3 regions of the Janthinobacterium sp. P210005 genome follow, and region 2 is predicted to be linked to each of the others. Evidence: predicted binding sites of a transcription regulator. Region 2 holds the regulator's gene; each other region holds the start of a gene.

Region 1 (4,580 bases), on a different contig from region 2:
GGGAAGGCCTTGCCGGGGCGGTACTTGAAAGCGTAGCCGGGCAGGAAGACGCGGTCGACGAAGCCTTTCAGCAGGGCTGGCGCGCCGCCCCACCAGATCGGGTAGGCGAACACCAGGTGTTCGGCCCACCTGATGGCTTCCTGCGCGGCCAGCAGGTCCGCTTCCAGCGGCTGCACCTGGCGGTAGCCTTCGTGCAGGATGGGATCGAAGTCCAGCTGGCCCAGGCGCAGCTCGCGCACGGTGTGTCCCGCGCTGCGGGCCGTGGCGGCATAGGCCTCGGCCAGGGCGGCGCAAAAGCTGTCGCCCGACGGGTGGCCGAGGAGTATCAAAATGCGCTTGGGTGTCGTCTTGGTCATGGTGCAGGCTGTCCGTTAAAGAAGAGCTTGCATGCTAAAGCCTGCCCCTGGGGGCAGAGTCAAGCGGCCGCTTGAAGGTATTGGTGCGCCAGGCAGTCGTGGATTTCCGTGTCGATGTCGGCCAGTTGGGCGTCGAGCTGGCGCAGGCGGGCGATATCCTGCTGTATCTGCGTGCGCTTGGCGGCGATGTGCTGCGACAGGGCGGCCCAGTCCGTATCGTCGCCGGCCAGGATGGGCAGCAATTCGGCCAGGCGGAAGCCCAGCGCCTGCGCCTGGCGTATGAGTTTGACTTGCGCCAGGTCTTGCTGCGTGTAGACGCGGTAGGCGCCGGCGCGGCGCACGTCGCCCAGCAAGCCCAGCGCTTCATAGTGGCGCAAGGCCTTGGGCGAGGTGCCCGCCAGGCGGGCGATTTCTCCGATGTACATGGGTGATCCTTTCTCAAGCTTGAGCGAATCTTACCGTATGGCAGCGGCGCCCAAACGGCCCAGGCATCCTCAGGCCCGGCGCGGCGGCACTTTCTTCGCCGTGCACTCGGCGCAAGTGCCGTACAGCGACAGCGCGTGCTCGTGCAGCACGAAGCCCCGCTCGGCGGCGATCTCGTTCTGGCGCAGTTCGATGCCTTCGTCGACGAATTCATCGACCTTGCCGCAACCCGTGCAGACCAGGTGGTCGTGGTGCTGCCCTTCGTTCAGTTCGAAGACGGCGTGGCCCGATTCGAAATGCCGGCGAAACAGGATGCCCGCTTCGGCAAACTGCATCAGCACGCGGTAGATGGTGGCCAGGCCCACGTCGATCTTTTCAGCCAGCAAGAGTTTGTAGACATCGTCCGCACTCAGGTGCTTGATCGTGCCTTCTTGAAACAGCTGCAGAATCCGCAAGCGGGGGATGGTCACTTTCAAGCCCGATTCACGCAGTTCCCTCAATATATCCATGTCTCCCATTCCTTTTTGTAGTCGCCCGAGCGAGGTATTGCATTATATCGCAAATGATAATCATTACCATTCTCATGTGTGTACTGTAAATAGTATGCCGCGGGGGCGGGCGGCAATCCAGTGACATCGGCGCAAGTGGTGCTTGCGTGGCGGGCAACTGATGCCGGTAGTATTGGTTGCTGCTGAAAAGTGGCGGTCGAATCGCTATACTGTGCAGCAGGAAATAACAATGGAGGGGGCATGGACCGATTTGATGCGATGCGCATCTTTACGCGCATCGTCGAACTGCGCAGTTTTACACAGGCGGCGCATGACCTCGGCTATCCGAAGGCCACCGTCACGCATGCGATCAAGCAACTGGAAGCGCGGCTGCGCGTGCGCCTGCTGCAGCGGACCACGCGGCAAGTGACGCCTACGCCCGATGGCGACGCGTATTACCAGCGCTGCGTGCGCCTGCTGGCGGACCTGGAAGAAACGGAAGCCGTGTTCAGTTCGGCGGCGCAGCAGCCGGCCGGCAAGCTGCGCATCGACTTGCACGCGACCCTGGCCATGCACTTCGTCATGCCCGTGCTGGACCGCTTCTGCGCCCGCTATCCGCTGATCGAACTGGAAATCGGCATGGGCGACCGCCTCGTCGACCTGGTGCGCGAAGGCGTCGATTGCGTGCTGCGCGTGGGCGAACTGGGCGACTCGTCGATGGTGGCGCGCCGCGTGGCGCTGCTGGAACAGGTGACGTGCGCCAGCCCCGCCTACCTGGCCGCGCACGGCACGCCGGAGCATCTGGCGCAGCTGGATGGCCACCGCGCCGTCAATTTCTTTTCCGCCCAGACGGGCAAGGTCTGGCCCTTCGATTTCAAGGTGGAAGGCCAACGCCGCAGTGTGGCCTTGCCGGGCACCGTGTCCGTCAACAATGCCGACGCGTATCACGCCTGCTGCCGCGCGGGCATGGGCTTGATCCAGGCGCCCCGTTATCACCTGGAGCGGGCGCTGGCGGCCGGCGAACTGGTGGAAGTGCTGCGGGACTGGCGGCCCGACCCGCTGCCCGTGTCCGTGCTGTATCCCCACCATCGGCAATTGTCGCCGCGCGTGCGCGTGTTTGCCGACTGGGTCGCCAGCCTGTTTGCCGACGTGCATTGATGCGCTGCAATGCGGCAATTTTTGACTTGGGCAAAGGAAAAAATCCCTCTGGTGATGCCATCTAGCACTATTTGATGTGGATCAAAGTTTTTGTTGCACTGCACTCTTAGACTTCGCAGCGTTACTTAACGACAGAGGAAAACATAATGAAAACGTCCGCAACTGCAGCAGCAATCGTCCTGGCCGCCATCGGCGCATTCGCCGGCAACGCCATGGCACAGGAAAGCCCATGGCTGGTCCGTGCGCGCGCCGTGCATATCGATCCGGCCGATAAATCGACTCCTGTTGGTGGCCTCGGTGCATCGGACCGCTTGACGGTCAGCAGCAAGACGATTCCTGAAATCGATATTTCGTACTTCTTCACCCCGAATATCGCTGCCGAGCTGATCCTGACCTACCCGCAAAAGCATGACGTCAAGCTCGATGGCGGCCAAGTCGGCACCTTCAAGCACCTGCCGCCGACCCTGTCGCTGCAATACCACTTCATGCCTGAAAAACAGTTCAGCCCTTACGTGGGTGCCGGCGTGAACTACACGAATATCTCGGGTGTCAAACTGCCCGGCCTGCGCCTGGAACACGACAGCTGGGGCTTCGCGCTGCAAGCCGGTGTCGACTACAAACTGGACAAGAACTGGTCCTTGAACTTCGACATCAAGAAAGTGCAGATCCGCAGCGACGTACTGACCGCTGCTGGTGGCAAGGTCAGCGAAGTCAAGATCGATCCTATCCTGATCGGCGTAGGCGTCGGTTACCGCTTCTAAGCAGTGATGGCGCCCGGGTGGCGCGCAGAAAAAAAAGACGGCCAGGTGTGAACCTGGCCGTCTTTTTGTGTGCAGCGCCTTGCTTTCGCCTTATTTTTTCAGCGTCTTTTCCAGCGCCAGCTGGTAATCCGTCTTTTCGTAGCCGGCCAAATACTTGTTCGTCGCGTCGAGGAAGGCGCGCGAGCGGTAGGCCGCTTCCAGGTCCTTGACCCATGGCTTGGCCTTGTCGGCCGTGCGGATGGCTACCAGGTTGATGTAGCTGTCCGAAATCTTTTCCACGCTCAGGGCCGACGTCAGCTTCATGCCGGCGGCCAGGGCGAAGTTGCCGTTGACGAAAGCGTAGTCGGCGTCGGCCAGCGAACGTGGCAGCTGCGCCGCTTCCAGCGGCACCAGTTTCAGCTTCTTCGGGTTTTCCAGCACGTCGCGCTCGGATGCGCGCAGCGGGTCGACGTTCGGTTTCAGCTTGATCCAGCCCATCTTGGCCAGCATCACCAGCGCGCGCGCCTGGTTGGTCGGGTCGTTCGGCATGGTGATGGTGGCGCCGTTCTTGACTTCCGCCAGCGTTTTCTGCTTGCCGCCGTACAGGCCGATCGGCATGGTCGGCACGGTGATCAATGAGCTCAGTGGCAGCTTGTTATCGGTGGCGAACTTGGTCAGGTAGACGATGTGCTGGAACACGTTGGCGTCCAGCGAGCCTTCGGCCAGTGCGTAGTTCGGCTGCACGTAGTCGTTGAATTCCACGATCTTGACCTTGTAGCCCTGTTTTTCCAGGATAGGCTTGATGCCCAGCTTCAGCTGGTCCGAATACGGGCCGGAGCTGGTGCCGATGACGAGTTCTTTCGGGTCCTTGGCGTGGGCGGCGGTGGCGAAGGCCAGGCTGGCAGCGGCCAGGAGCAGGTTGCGGCGAATGTGGTTCATGCTTTTCCTTGTACTGAAATACTGAGTATGAATTAACGTTTGTCGAGGCGCTTGGCGATGCGCGTGCCGGCGAACTGGATGGTTTGCACCAGCACGATCAGGATGGCCACGGTGGCGACCATGATGTCCGTCTCGAAGCGGTAGTAGCCGTAGCGGATGGCCAGGTCGCCGATACCGCCGCCGCCCACCACGCCGGCCACTGCCGAATACGACAGGAAGCTGATCGACAGCACGGTCAGGGCCAGCACCAGGCCGGAACGCGCTTCCACCAGCAGCACGCGGAAGATGATCTGCATTTCCGACGCGCCCATGGCGTGCGCCGCTTCGATCACGCCGCGCGGCACTTCGCGCAGGTTCTGTTCCACCAGGCGCGCCAGGTAGGGAATGGCGGCGAACGACAGCGGCACGCTGGCCGCCAGCGGGCCGATCGAAGTGCCCGCGATGATGCGCGTAAACGGCGTCAGGGCCACCAGCAG
Region 2 (4,580 bases):
TGCTTGCTGATGGCCAGGCCCAGGCCCGTGCCGCCGAAGCGCCGCGTGATGCTCTGGTCGCCCTGGGAAAACGCGGCAAACAGCTGCTGTTGCTGCAGTTCCGTCATGCCGATGCCCGTGTCGCGCACTTCGAAGCGCAGCCAGGCGCGGCCGCTCTCGCTCTCGGCCAGGCTGACGGCCACCACCACTTCGCCGCTCTCCGTGAACTTGATGGCGTTGCCGGCCAGGTTGACGAGGATTTGCTGCAGGCGCTGGGCGTCGCCCACGAGGCGCCGCGGCACGTCGGGCTCGACGGCGATGGCCAGTTCCAGCTCCTTTTCGCCCGCATTCATCGTCATCGTCGTGGCCAGGGTATTCATGACTTCGTCGAGGTCGAATTCGACGGGCGACAATTCCATGCGCCGTGCCTCGATCTTCGAATAGTCGAGCACGTCGTTGAGGATGCCCAGCAGCGACTGGCCCGCCACTCTGACCATGGTCAGATACTTGCGCTGTTCCGTGTCGAGCCTGGTATTGCCCAGCAAATACACCATGCCCAGCACGGCATTGAGGGGCGTGCGGATTTCATGGCTCATGTTGGCCACGAAATCGCTCTTCGCGCGGTTCGCCGCCTCGGCCCGGTCGCGTTCCTGTTCCAGTTCCGCCGCGCGCGATTCGAGTTCCTGCTGCAGGCGGTCGCGTTCGCTCATCAGGCCGTTGAACGCTTCCGTCAGTTCGCCGATCTCGTCGCGCTGCTGCACCGGCACGGGCGTGAAGCGGCTGCCGCTGGTGCGCAGGGCTTGCAGGGTGTCGCGCAGGCGCACCAGCGGCGACAGCAGGCGCACGGTGACCCAGCCCAGAACAAAGGCGGCCAGCAGCGAGGCGAGGATGCTCCACAGCACCAGCCGGTACAGCACGCCATCGAACGGCTCGAAGGCATCCTCGACGGGGAGCGAGGCGGCCAGCAGCCAGTTTACGGATTTCAGGCGCTTGAAGCTGTTGACGGCCGTGATGCCGCGGCTGTTGGTGCTGACCATGCTGCCTTCGCCATCTTCCTGCAGCAGCCGGGTCGTCGTCAGGTTGGCGTTCGGCTGGCGCGGTTGCAACAGCCGGCTGGTATCGGGATGCAGCACGTAGCGCGGCACGGCGCCGCGCGTGAGGATGAAGTAATAGCCGTTCTTGCCGATCTTTTCCGAGCGCAGGCGGCCCAGCAGGTTGTCCTTGTACAGGCGCAGCACGCCGATCACCACGCCGGCCACCTGGCCATCGGCGGCCAGCACGGGCGCCACCATCTGCACGATGGGCATGCCGCTCGACTTGCCCAGCATCGGTTCGGTGATCATGGGCTGGCGCGTGCGCAGGACGGTCTGGAAATACTCGCGCTCGGCGACGTTGATGCCGGCGCGCCCCGCTACCTCCGGCATGTCGGCCACGACGGCGCCATGCGCGTCGAGTACCAGCACGTCATCGAACAGCACCAGCATCGAGCGGCGCGAATAGTATTCGCGCAATTGGGCGGGCCGGGCGATCAATTCCGGCGGCTGTTGTCGGGCCGTCAGGGTGACGATCTGCAGCAGCATGCCCAGCTTGTCGTCGAGCTCGGCGGCGGTGCGGGTGATCAGGGACGATTGCTGGCTCAGCAGTACTCGGGTGAAGTCGTCGCGCATGTGCTGCACCTGGATCATGGTGACCAGCGCGATCATGGCGATCGAGGTCAGGCTGGTGGCCAGCGCGACTTTTGCTTTAATGCCGAGAGGCTTCATGATTTCCTTTTCAGTACCGGGCGGCACAGGCGGCAGATAATGCTGTCAGGAATTTTCCTATCAATGCCCCAGCTTGGCAAGCGCCGCCGCGCAAATTGCCCGCCCCCTACGGGCTTTTGACGATGTTGCCATATAATTAAAGGCTGGACGTCGTTTATTCGCCGAATTTACGGTGAAATTGGCATACGGCAACCCTGTATGCGGCTGTATGCAGTAAACTTGTTGTTGCATTTTCTAAAAGGTACCGACATGACTGAAGCGCTACTCACTCCAACCTTGCCCACCGTGAACGTGGAGGCGTTGCGTGCGCGATGCTCGACCTGCAGCATGCATCAATTGTGCCTGCCGATGGGCCTCGATGTGGGCGACATGGACAGGCTGGACCAGATCATCGGCCGCCGCCGCAAGATCGTGCGCGGCGCCTCGCTGTTCCGCATCGGCGACTCGTTCCAGAACCTGTATGCGATCCGCCTGGGGCATTTCAAGACGTACCAGATCAATCCGGGCGGCGAAGAGCAGGTGACGGGCTTCCAGATGGCGGGCGAACTGCTGGGCATGGACGCCATCAGCGCCGACCGCCACCACTGTAATGCGGTGGCGCTGGAAGACAGCGAAGTGTGTGAAATCCCGTTTTCCAGCCTGGAACAATTGCTGGGCAATATGCCGACCCTGCTGCGCCATTTCCACCGCATGATGAGCCAGGAAATCACGCGCGAGCAAAGCGTCATGCTGTTGCTGGGCAATATGCAGGCGACGCAGCGCTTTGCCGCCTTCATCGTCAACCTGGCGTCGCGCTATGAAGCGCGCGGCTATTCGGGCAGCAATTTCCAGCTGCGCATGTCGCGCGAGGAAATCGGCAACTACCTGGGCCTGACCATCGAGAGCGTCAGCCGCCTGCTGTCGAAGTTCAAGAAGGAAGGCTGGTTGCGCGTCTCCAACCGGGAAATTGAAATCCTGCAGCCGGCCAAGCTGAAAGCCATTACGGCCGGCACGGACGTCTGCAAGTAACAGCACCGTCAAAACCTGCTGCGCGTCGCGCTTTGCGGCTTGCGATGCTCGCTGTGCTATAGCACAGCTGCGCTTCTCAACCACAAATCACTGCCGCTCGCTACGGTTTTCCCGGCGCTGTACGTTATAGCTCTTCATCCGCATGCAGCGCGATGCTGCGCTGCAGGGGCCAGGTCCAGATGCCGGACAGGCGCCACTCGCGTTTGTCGTTTTCCACCAGCACTTGCCAGCGGCTGCGCTCGAGCATCGGCAGCGCCACGGAAAAATTGCCGGCCGCATCGGGCTGCACCAGCACCTTGATATCTTTTTCCGGCAGGGTCGCATGCGCCAGGTGCAGCTGTAAAGGCGCCTGATAGGCCTTGCCGAAGCTGTGCACGGAACCGGTCAGGCGTGCTTGCGCCACGTCATACGACAGGCGCGTATCCATCGCCAGGTCGCTGGCGATCGTGTCACGCTTCAAATCCTGGTTGATCGCCTTGCCCTGCTTGTAATAATCGCCCACCACCAGTGCATCGGGCTGCGTAAACGCGATATAGCCCATGAAGCTGCCGACGACCACGGACAGGCCGGGGCCGATCATCAGCAGCCATGGCCAGCGATGCTTGTACCACGGTGCAACGGGTGCTTGCAGTTTCAGACTGTCGGACATGATATTTCTCCTGTTTAATCAGCCAGTCCCCGCATGGGGACCGGCCTTCCTGCAACTTCGTGGCGGCGGCGAGGGCACCCGGTCCCCGTCCGCCTTTCCTTGTTAACGCGGCACGATGAATACCGCGCTTTCACGCACATGCAGCGATGGGTCGTCCAGCGATTGCAATTCGATCGCAATCTTGTTCGAGCCCTTCTCTCCCACGCCGTGCGGCACGCGCAGGCGGATCGGCCAACCCAGCGTTTCCGTCGGCTGCAAGGTCACTTCTTCGCGCGTCAGCAAGGTAAGGCCCGGCAAGCCGGAAGCGCTGATTTTGAAATGCTGGCTTTGCTCCGACGTGTTCATGATCTGCAGGCGGTAGACGTTTTCGATCATGCCGTCTTCCACTTCGCGTCCCATGGAACCGCGGTCGCGGATCACGTCCATTTTCAGGGGCGTGCGCAGGGCCAGCGAAGTACACACGGCGATGATGATCAGGGCCAGGATGGAAGTGTAGATCAAGACGCGCGGGCGCATGGCGCGCTGGCGTATCTGCTTCGAATTGAAGTTGTTTTCCATCGCATGGTCGGTACTGTAGCGTACCAGTCCCCGTGGCCGGTCGACTTTGTCCATCACGCTGTTGCAGGCATCGACGCAAGCGGCGCAACCGATGCATTCATACTGCAGGCCGTTACGGATATCGATACCGGTCGGACACACCTGCACGCACAGGGTACAGTCGATGCAATCGCCCAGCTTGTCGTTGTTGCCGGCCTTCTTGCTCATGGCGCCACGTGGTTCACCGCGCTTGGCATCGTAGGTGATGATCAGGGTGTCCTGGTCGAACATGGCGCTCTGGAAGCGCGCGTAGGGGCACATGTATTTGCACACCTGCTCGCGCAGCCAGCCCGCGTTGCCGTAGGTTGCCAGACTGTAGAACAAGACCCAGAACCATTCCCAGGGACCGAAGTTCAGCGTGGTCACCGACTGCGCCAGTTCCTTGATCGGCGTGAAGTAGCCGACAAAGGTAAAGCCCGTCCACAGGGCGATGGCGCCCCATACCAGGTGCTTGGCCGTCTTCTTGAACGCCTTGCGCACGGAGGGGCCCTGCTTGTCGAGGGCCATGCGCGCGCTGCGCGTGCCCTCGATGCGGCGTTCGACCCACAGGAAAATTTCCGTGTATACCGTTTGCGGGCAAGAGA
Region 3 (4,580 bases), on a different contig from region 2:
CTCTCCGCCCATCGTTCAACGGATAGGACAACGGTCTTCTAAACCGTGAATGGGGGTTCGATTCCCTCTGGGCGGACCAGTTTCATACTGGCCACGATCATGCGGCGCCAAGCTGCCGCAACGCTACGCACCCCATCTTTCCCCCACATCCGGTTTTCGCGCAGCTGTTCAGGGCTGCGCGCCCAGCACTAAGCTCAGCAAATACAGCAGCGGCGCCGCGCACAGCAGCGCGGAACACAGCGACAGCACTTTCTTGCTGGCCAGGCGTGCCAGGCGCAGCCGTTCGCGCACGGGCAAGTGCTGGCGCAGCGCATGGCGCGCGCGCGGCTGGAATGGGGATTCATGCATGTGGGCTCCCTCGCAACGATGACTGAAGATGCCGGTCAGCATAGCGGGAGGGGCATAAAGACGGTGTAAAGAGTGAGCGGCGCGGCGCAAGCGCGCTGTAAACATGGGTGCGCCGGCGCCGTGTTGCGGGTCTTGCCCGATGCTCTTATTTTGCCTGGCGGCGGCGCGCCAGGACGCCGAGCAGGCCCAGGCCGGCGAGCAGCATGGCATAGGTTTCCGGTTCAGGGATGGCGGAAACGTAGGCGCGGTAATTGCTCAGGTCCTTGGGCAAGCCTTCCACCGTGAAGGTCGTGCCGGCTGCGACGGGCGCTGCCCAGTGGAAGACCAGTTCGCCCTGGCCGAAATGGATGGCCAGGTAATCATAGTCCGCCGCACTCGTGAAGGAATTCACCCCGCCGCTGGCGCCTGCCGTGGTGCCCGCGGTGCAGCCTGAGGTGGCATTGTCGCAAAACGAGACGGCCGCACCCAGGCTGGTGCCGAAAACGCCGTTGATATAGCCCTGGATGTCGGTGGGACTCTGCGGCACGAGATTGTCGTTATAGTATTTCACCATGAGGGCAGGTGACGGCGAGTAAGTGACGGTGCTGCCTTCGATGCTGAAACCGCTGGCCGGTCCCACATCGACCCATGTAGCAGCCTGTGCCACGCCCATGCAGGCCGTCAGGGCGGCCAGCATGGATGCCCGTATGGCAATGCTTGTTATGCTTTTCATGAAAATCCCCTTTTATTTTATTGCAGACATTTCACTGCTTCAGGGTGCGCGCCGTCCGGTCAGGGAGGTCGACTTGTCGCCCGGTCGCCTTTGCGTGAGTACGCATATGCAAGCTTAGTCTTGATGTAAATTAATACAATTTAAATAATGCTATTGGCATGCTTGACAACATCGCATACGGCTATGTATGGCTGTGCTGGCGTAAGCCTGTACGGCGAGCGGAAATGGCGTGACAAGGCGTGCCAGCTTGTGCTAGCAATGCCTTGATTGGGGAGAGGGGGGGGGCGGGTTTCAGTCGCTGTTATTGCTGACGCCGAACAAGCGATCCTTGGCATTGAGCAGCTTTTGCACCTTGGCGCCCATTTTCATCAACTGCGCCATCGATTCGGGCGACAGGCGCTGCAAGTCGTCGAACCAGGTGTTGGCCAGGTCGACCAGTTCATACATTTCGCGCATGCGCTCCTGCGCATACTGGTCGACGGGCTCCGTGGCCGGCGCCAGCAGCGATTCGCGCAGCACCGTCAAGGTGGGCGCCACTTCGCGGCGGCGGCGCTCGGCGGCCACCACGCGGAAGATTTGCCACACATCTCCCAGCGAGGAAAAATACTCGCGCCGGTCGCCGGGGATGCGCGACTGGCGGATCAAGCCCCAGCCCTGCAATTCCTTCAAGCCGATGCTCACGTTCGAGCGTGAAAAACTCAGGTGTTCCGCGATTTCATCCGCGTGTAAAGGATGCTCTGCGACAAACAACAAGGCGTACACTTGCCCCACTGTCCGGTTAAAGCCCCAGCGGCTGCCCATCTCGCCGAAATGGCTGACGAAGGTCAGGATCAGCGGCGTCATTTGGATATGTTGAGTTTTCATAATTATCTGAATTTTTTCACGCCACACCCGCAGGGTCAATTGATATATGTCATGTTTCGCAGTATTATACAAAATATCGAATTTACAGAAAATTCTGAAAACTCAAAAAGTATAGAGATGCCTACCACGCCACTGTCCTTGCCCCGCTTTATCCTTCCCCGCGCCGCCAGCCTGGCGCAGGGCGGCGCCGCCTTGCTGTGGCTGCCGCAAGCGGCCTTGCTGGCCTGGGCCGTGCAAGCCATGCTCGCCGGTGCACCGTGGCGCGCGGCCCTGTTGCCGGCCGCCGGCGTGCTGCTGCTGGGCATGCTGCGCGCCGGCTGCGAAGCGTGGGGCGCGCGGCGCATGTATGCGGCGGCGCGCGACCACCTGTCCACCTTGCGCGCGCAAGTGGCGCAAGCGCTGGCGCACCGTTCGCCGCTGGACCGCCAGCGCGCCCAGTCGGGGCAGGCGGCCAGCGTCATCGCCGAACAGGCCGAAGCCATCGTGCCCTACCTGGTGCGCTACAAGCCCGCGCGCTGGAAAGTCATGCTCGTGCCGCTCGTGATCCTCGCCGTGGTGACGCCCCTGTCGTGGATCGCTGCCCTGATCCTGCTCATCGCCGCGCCCCTGATTCCCGTCTTCATGGCCCTCGTGGGCATGGGCGCGCAAGCGGCCAGCCGCGCGCAGATGGTGGAAATGGGCAGCATGAACGCGTTTCTGCTGGACCGCCTGCGCGGCCTGGCTACCCTGCGCGCGCTCGACGCCGTCGATGCCACGGCCGCGCGGCTGGATGCCTCGTCGCAATCCGTGCGCCGGCGCACGATGGTCGTGCTGCGCATCGCCTTCCTGTCGTCGGCCGTGCTGGAACTGTTTTCCGCGCTCGGTGTCGCCATGGTGGCCGCGTTTATCGGTTTCTCCTTGCTGGGCAGTATCAATTTCGGCACCTGGGGCCGCGAACTGAGCCTGGGGCAGGGCTTGTTCATCCTGCTGCTGGCGCCCGCGTTTTTCGAACCCTTGCGCGAACTGGCCGCCGTCTGGCACGACAAGGCGGCCGGCGAAGCGGGCCTGGCCGGCCTGCACGACCTGGCGGCCGAAGGCGTGCCCCTGCCCGGCGCCGGCGTGGCAGCCGCTGCCGTCTCCGCCGCCGCCATGGCCGTGGCGCCGCCGCCCGCTATTGATATCCATCAACTGCGCTTTGCCCATCCCGGCGAGGCGCGCGTCTTCGACGGCTTCGACCTGACCGTGCGCGCCGGCGAACATGTCGCGCTGCTGGGCGCCAGCGGCGCCGGCAAGACCACCTTGCTGTCCTTGCTGGCCGGCTTGCTGCCCGCCAGCGGCGGCGAGATCCGCATCGGCGGCGTACGCCTGACCGACGGCACCGTGAATACCTTGCGCCAGCGCATGGCGTGGATGGGCCAGCGTCCCCATGTGTTTGCCGCCTCCGTCAGCCAGAACGTGACCCTGGGCCGCGTGGGCGCGCATGCCGCGCAAGTGACGCAGGCGCTGCACTTGGCCGACCTGGCTGCCGTGGCGCAGGCGCAGCCGGCCGTCATGCTCAGCGATGGCGGGCAGGGCTTGTCCGGCGGCGAAGCCGTGCGCCTGGCCTTGGCCCGCGTGGCCCTGCATCCGCATGCGGACTTGCTGCTGGTCGATGAACCGACGGCCCACCTGGACAGCGAAACGGCGGCGCGCGTGACGGACGCCTTGCTGGAATTGGCGAAAGGCAAGACGATGATCGTCGCCACGCACGACCCCGTGCTGGCCGGCCGCCTGCAGCGCACGGTGCAGGTCGATGCCCGGGCGCAGGCACAGGAGTTGCGCGCATGAACACCACACTGATCTCGCATCCCGTCCTGCGGCAATTGCTGCTGGCCCAACCCGGCAAGCTGATCGGGGGCGCCTTGCTGGCGGCCCTGACGGCGGTGTCCGGCATGGCCTTATTGGGCTTGTCCGGCTGGTTCATCACGGCCACCTCGATTGCCGGCCTGCATGCCTCGACGGCCATCCTGTTCGACGTGTTCGGCCCGTCGGCCGGCATCCGCCTGCTGGCCATCGGCCGCACGGGTTCGCGCTATGCGGAACGCCTCGTCACGCACGACGCCACGTTCGCCGCGCTGGCCAGCATCCGCGTGCAACTGTTTCGCGGCTGGTCGCGCCCGGAAGCGGCCAGCCGCCTGCTGCGCCAGCCCGCCAAGCTGCTGTTCCGCCTGACGGCCGATATCGATGCGCTCGAATCGCTGTACCTGCGCCTGCTGGTGCCTGCCTTCACGGCCCTGTGCGTGGCCTTGCTGGCGGGCGTGGCGCTGGGCGTGATGCAGTGGCAGCTGGGCCTGGGACTGGCCGCGTGGCTGCTGGCCGCCGGCGGCGGCATCAGCTGGAGCGTGGCGCGCCGCGCCCGCCGCCCGGCCATCGTGCGCTCGCGCGCCATCGAAAAACTGCGTTCCGGCGCCATCGACCTGGTGGCCGGCCAGACGGACCTGGTGATGGCGGGCCGCATCGACGCCCAGTGCGCGGCGCTGGGGCGGATCGACCGCTCGCTGGCGCAAGCCGATTTCGCCTTGCTGCGCCTGGAAACGGCGGCGGGCGCAGCGTATGGCGTGGCCGGCAGCGCGACCCTGGCTGGCGTGCTGCTGGCCGTCGCCGCGCTGGTGCAGCAGCAGGCGCTGAGTGTGCCGGC

The links. The regulator FNR, encoded in region 2, switches genes on or off when oxygen is low (the NO sensors DNR and NnrR bind a similar motif). The targets are predictions, from matches to a motif close to TTGATNNNNATCAA.
Region 1: a site for FNR is predicted at 2,497-2,510, ahead of VPH40_RS07035 (OmpW/AlkL family protein). Genes of this name have one in related genera too.
Region 3: a site for FNR is predicted at 1,964-1,977, ahead of cydD (thiol reductant ABC exporter subunit CydD). Genes of this name have one in related genera too.

The regions. Positions count from the first base shown of each region.
Region 1 is NZ_JAZARC010000001.1:1,616,957-1,621,536, reverse strand. It holds gene VPH40_RS07055 (NAD(P)H-dependent oxidoreductase) at 1-356, opposite strand, end outside; gene VPH40_RS07050 (MerR family transcriptional regulator) at 416-781, opposite strand; gene fur (ferric iron uptake transcriptional regulator) at 851-1,288, opposite strand; gene VPH40_RS07040 (LysR family transcriptional regulator) at 1,529-2,425, shown strand; gene VPH40_RS07035 (OmpW/AlkL family protein) at 2,572-3,186, shown strand; gene VPH40_RS07030 (MetQ/NlpA family ABC transporter substrate-binding protein) at 3,277-4,104, opposite strand; gene VPH40_RS07025 (methionine ABC transporter permease) at 4,137-4,580, opposite strand, start outside.
Region 2 is NZ_JAZARC010000002.1:740,893-745,472, forward strand. It holds gene VPH40_RS13320 (response regulator) at 1-1,742, opposite strand, end outside; gene fnr (fumarate/nitrate reduction transcriptional regulator Fnr) at 1,992-2,750, shown strand; gene VPH40_RS13330 (FixH family protein) at 2,875-3,399, opposite strand; gene ccoG (cytochrome c oxidase accessory protein CcoG) at 3,502-4,580, opposite strand, start outside.
Region 3 is NZ_JAZARC010000007.1:210,505-215,084, forward strand. It holds tRNA gene VPH40_RS25015 (tRNA-Arg) at 5-79, shown strand; gene VPH40_RS25020 (hypothetical protein) at 169-348, opposite strand; gene VPH40_RS25025 (PEP-CTERM sorting domain-containing protein) at 494-1,060, opposite strand; gene VPH40_RS25030 (GbsR/MarR family transcriptional regulator) at 1,352-1,903, opposite strand; gene cydD (thiol reductant ABC exporter subunit CydD) at 2,042-3,730, shown strand; gene VPH40_RS25040 (amino acid ABC transporter ATP-binding/permease protein) at 3,727-4,580, shown strand, end outside.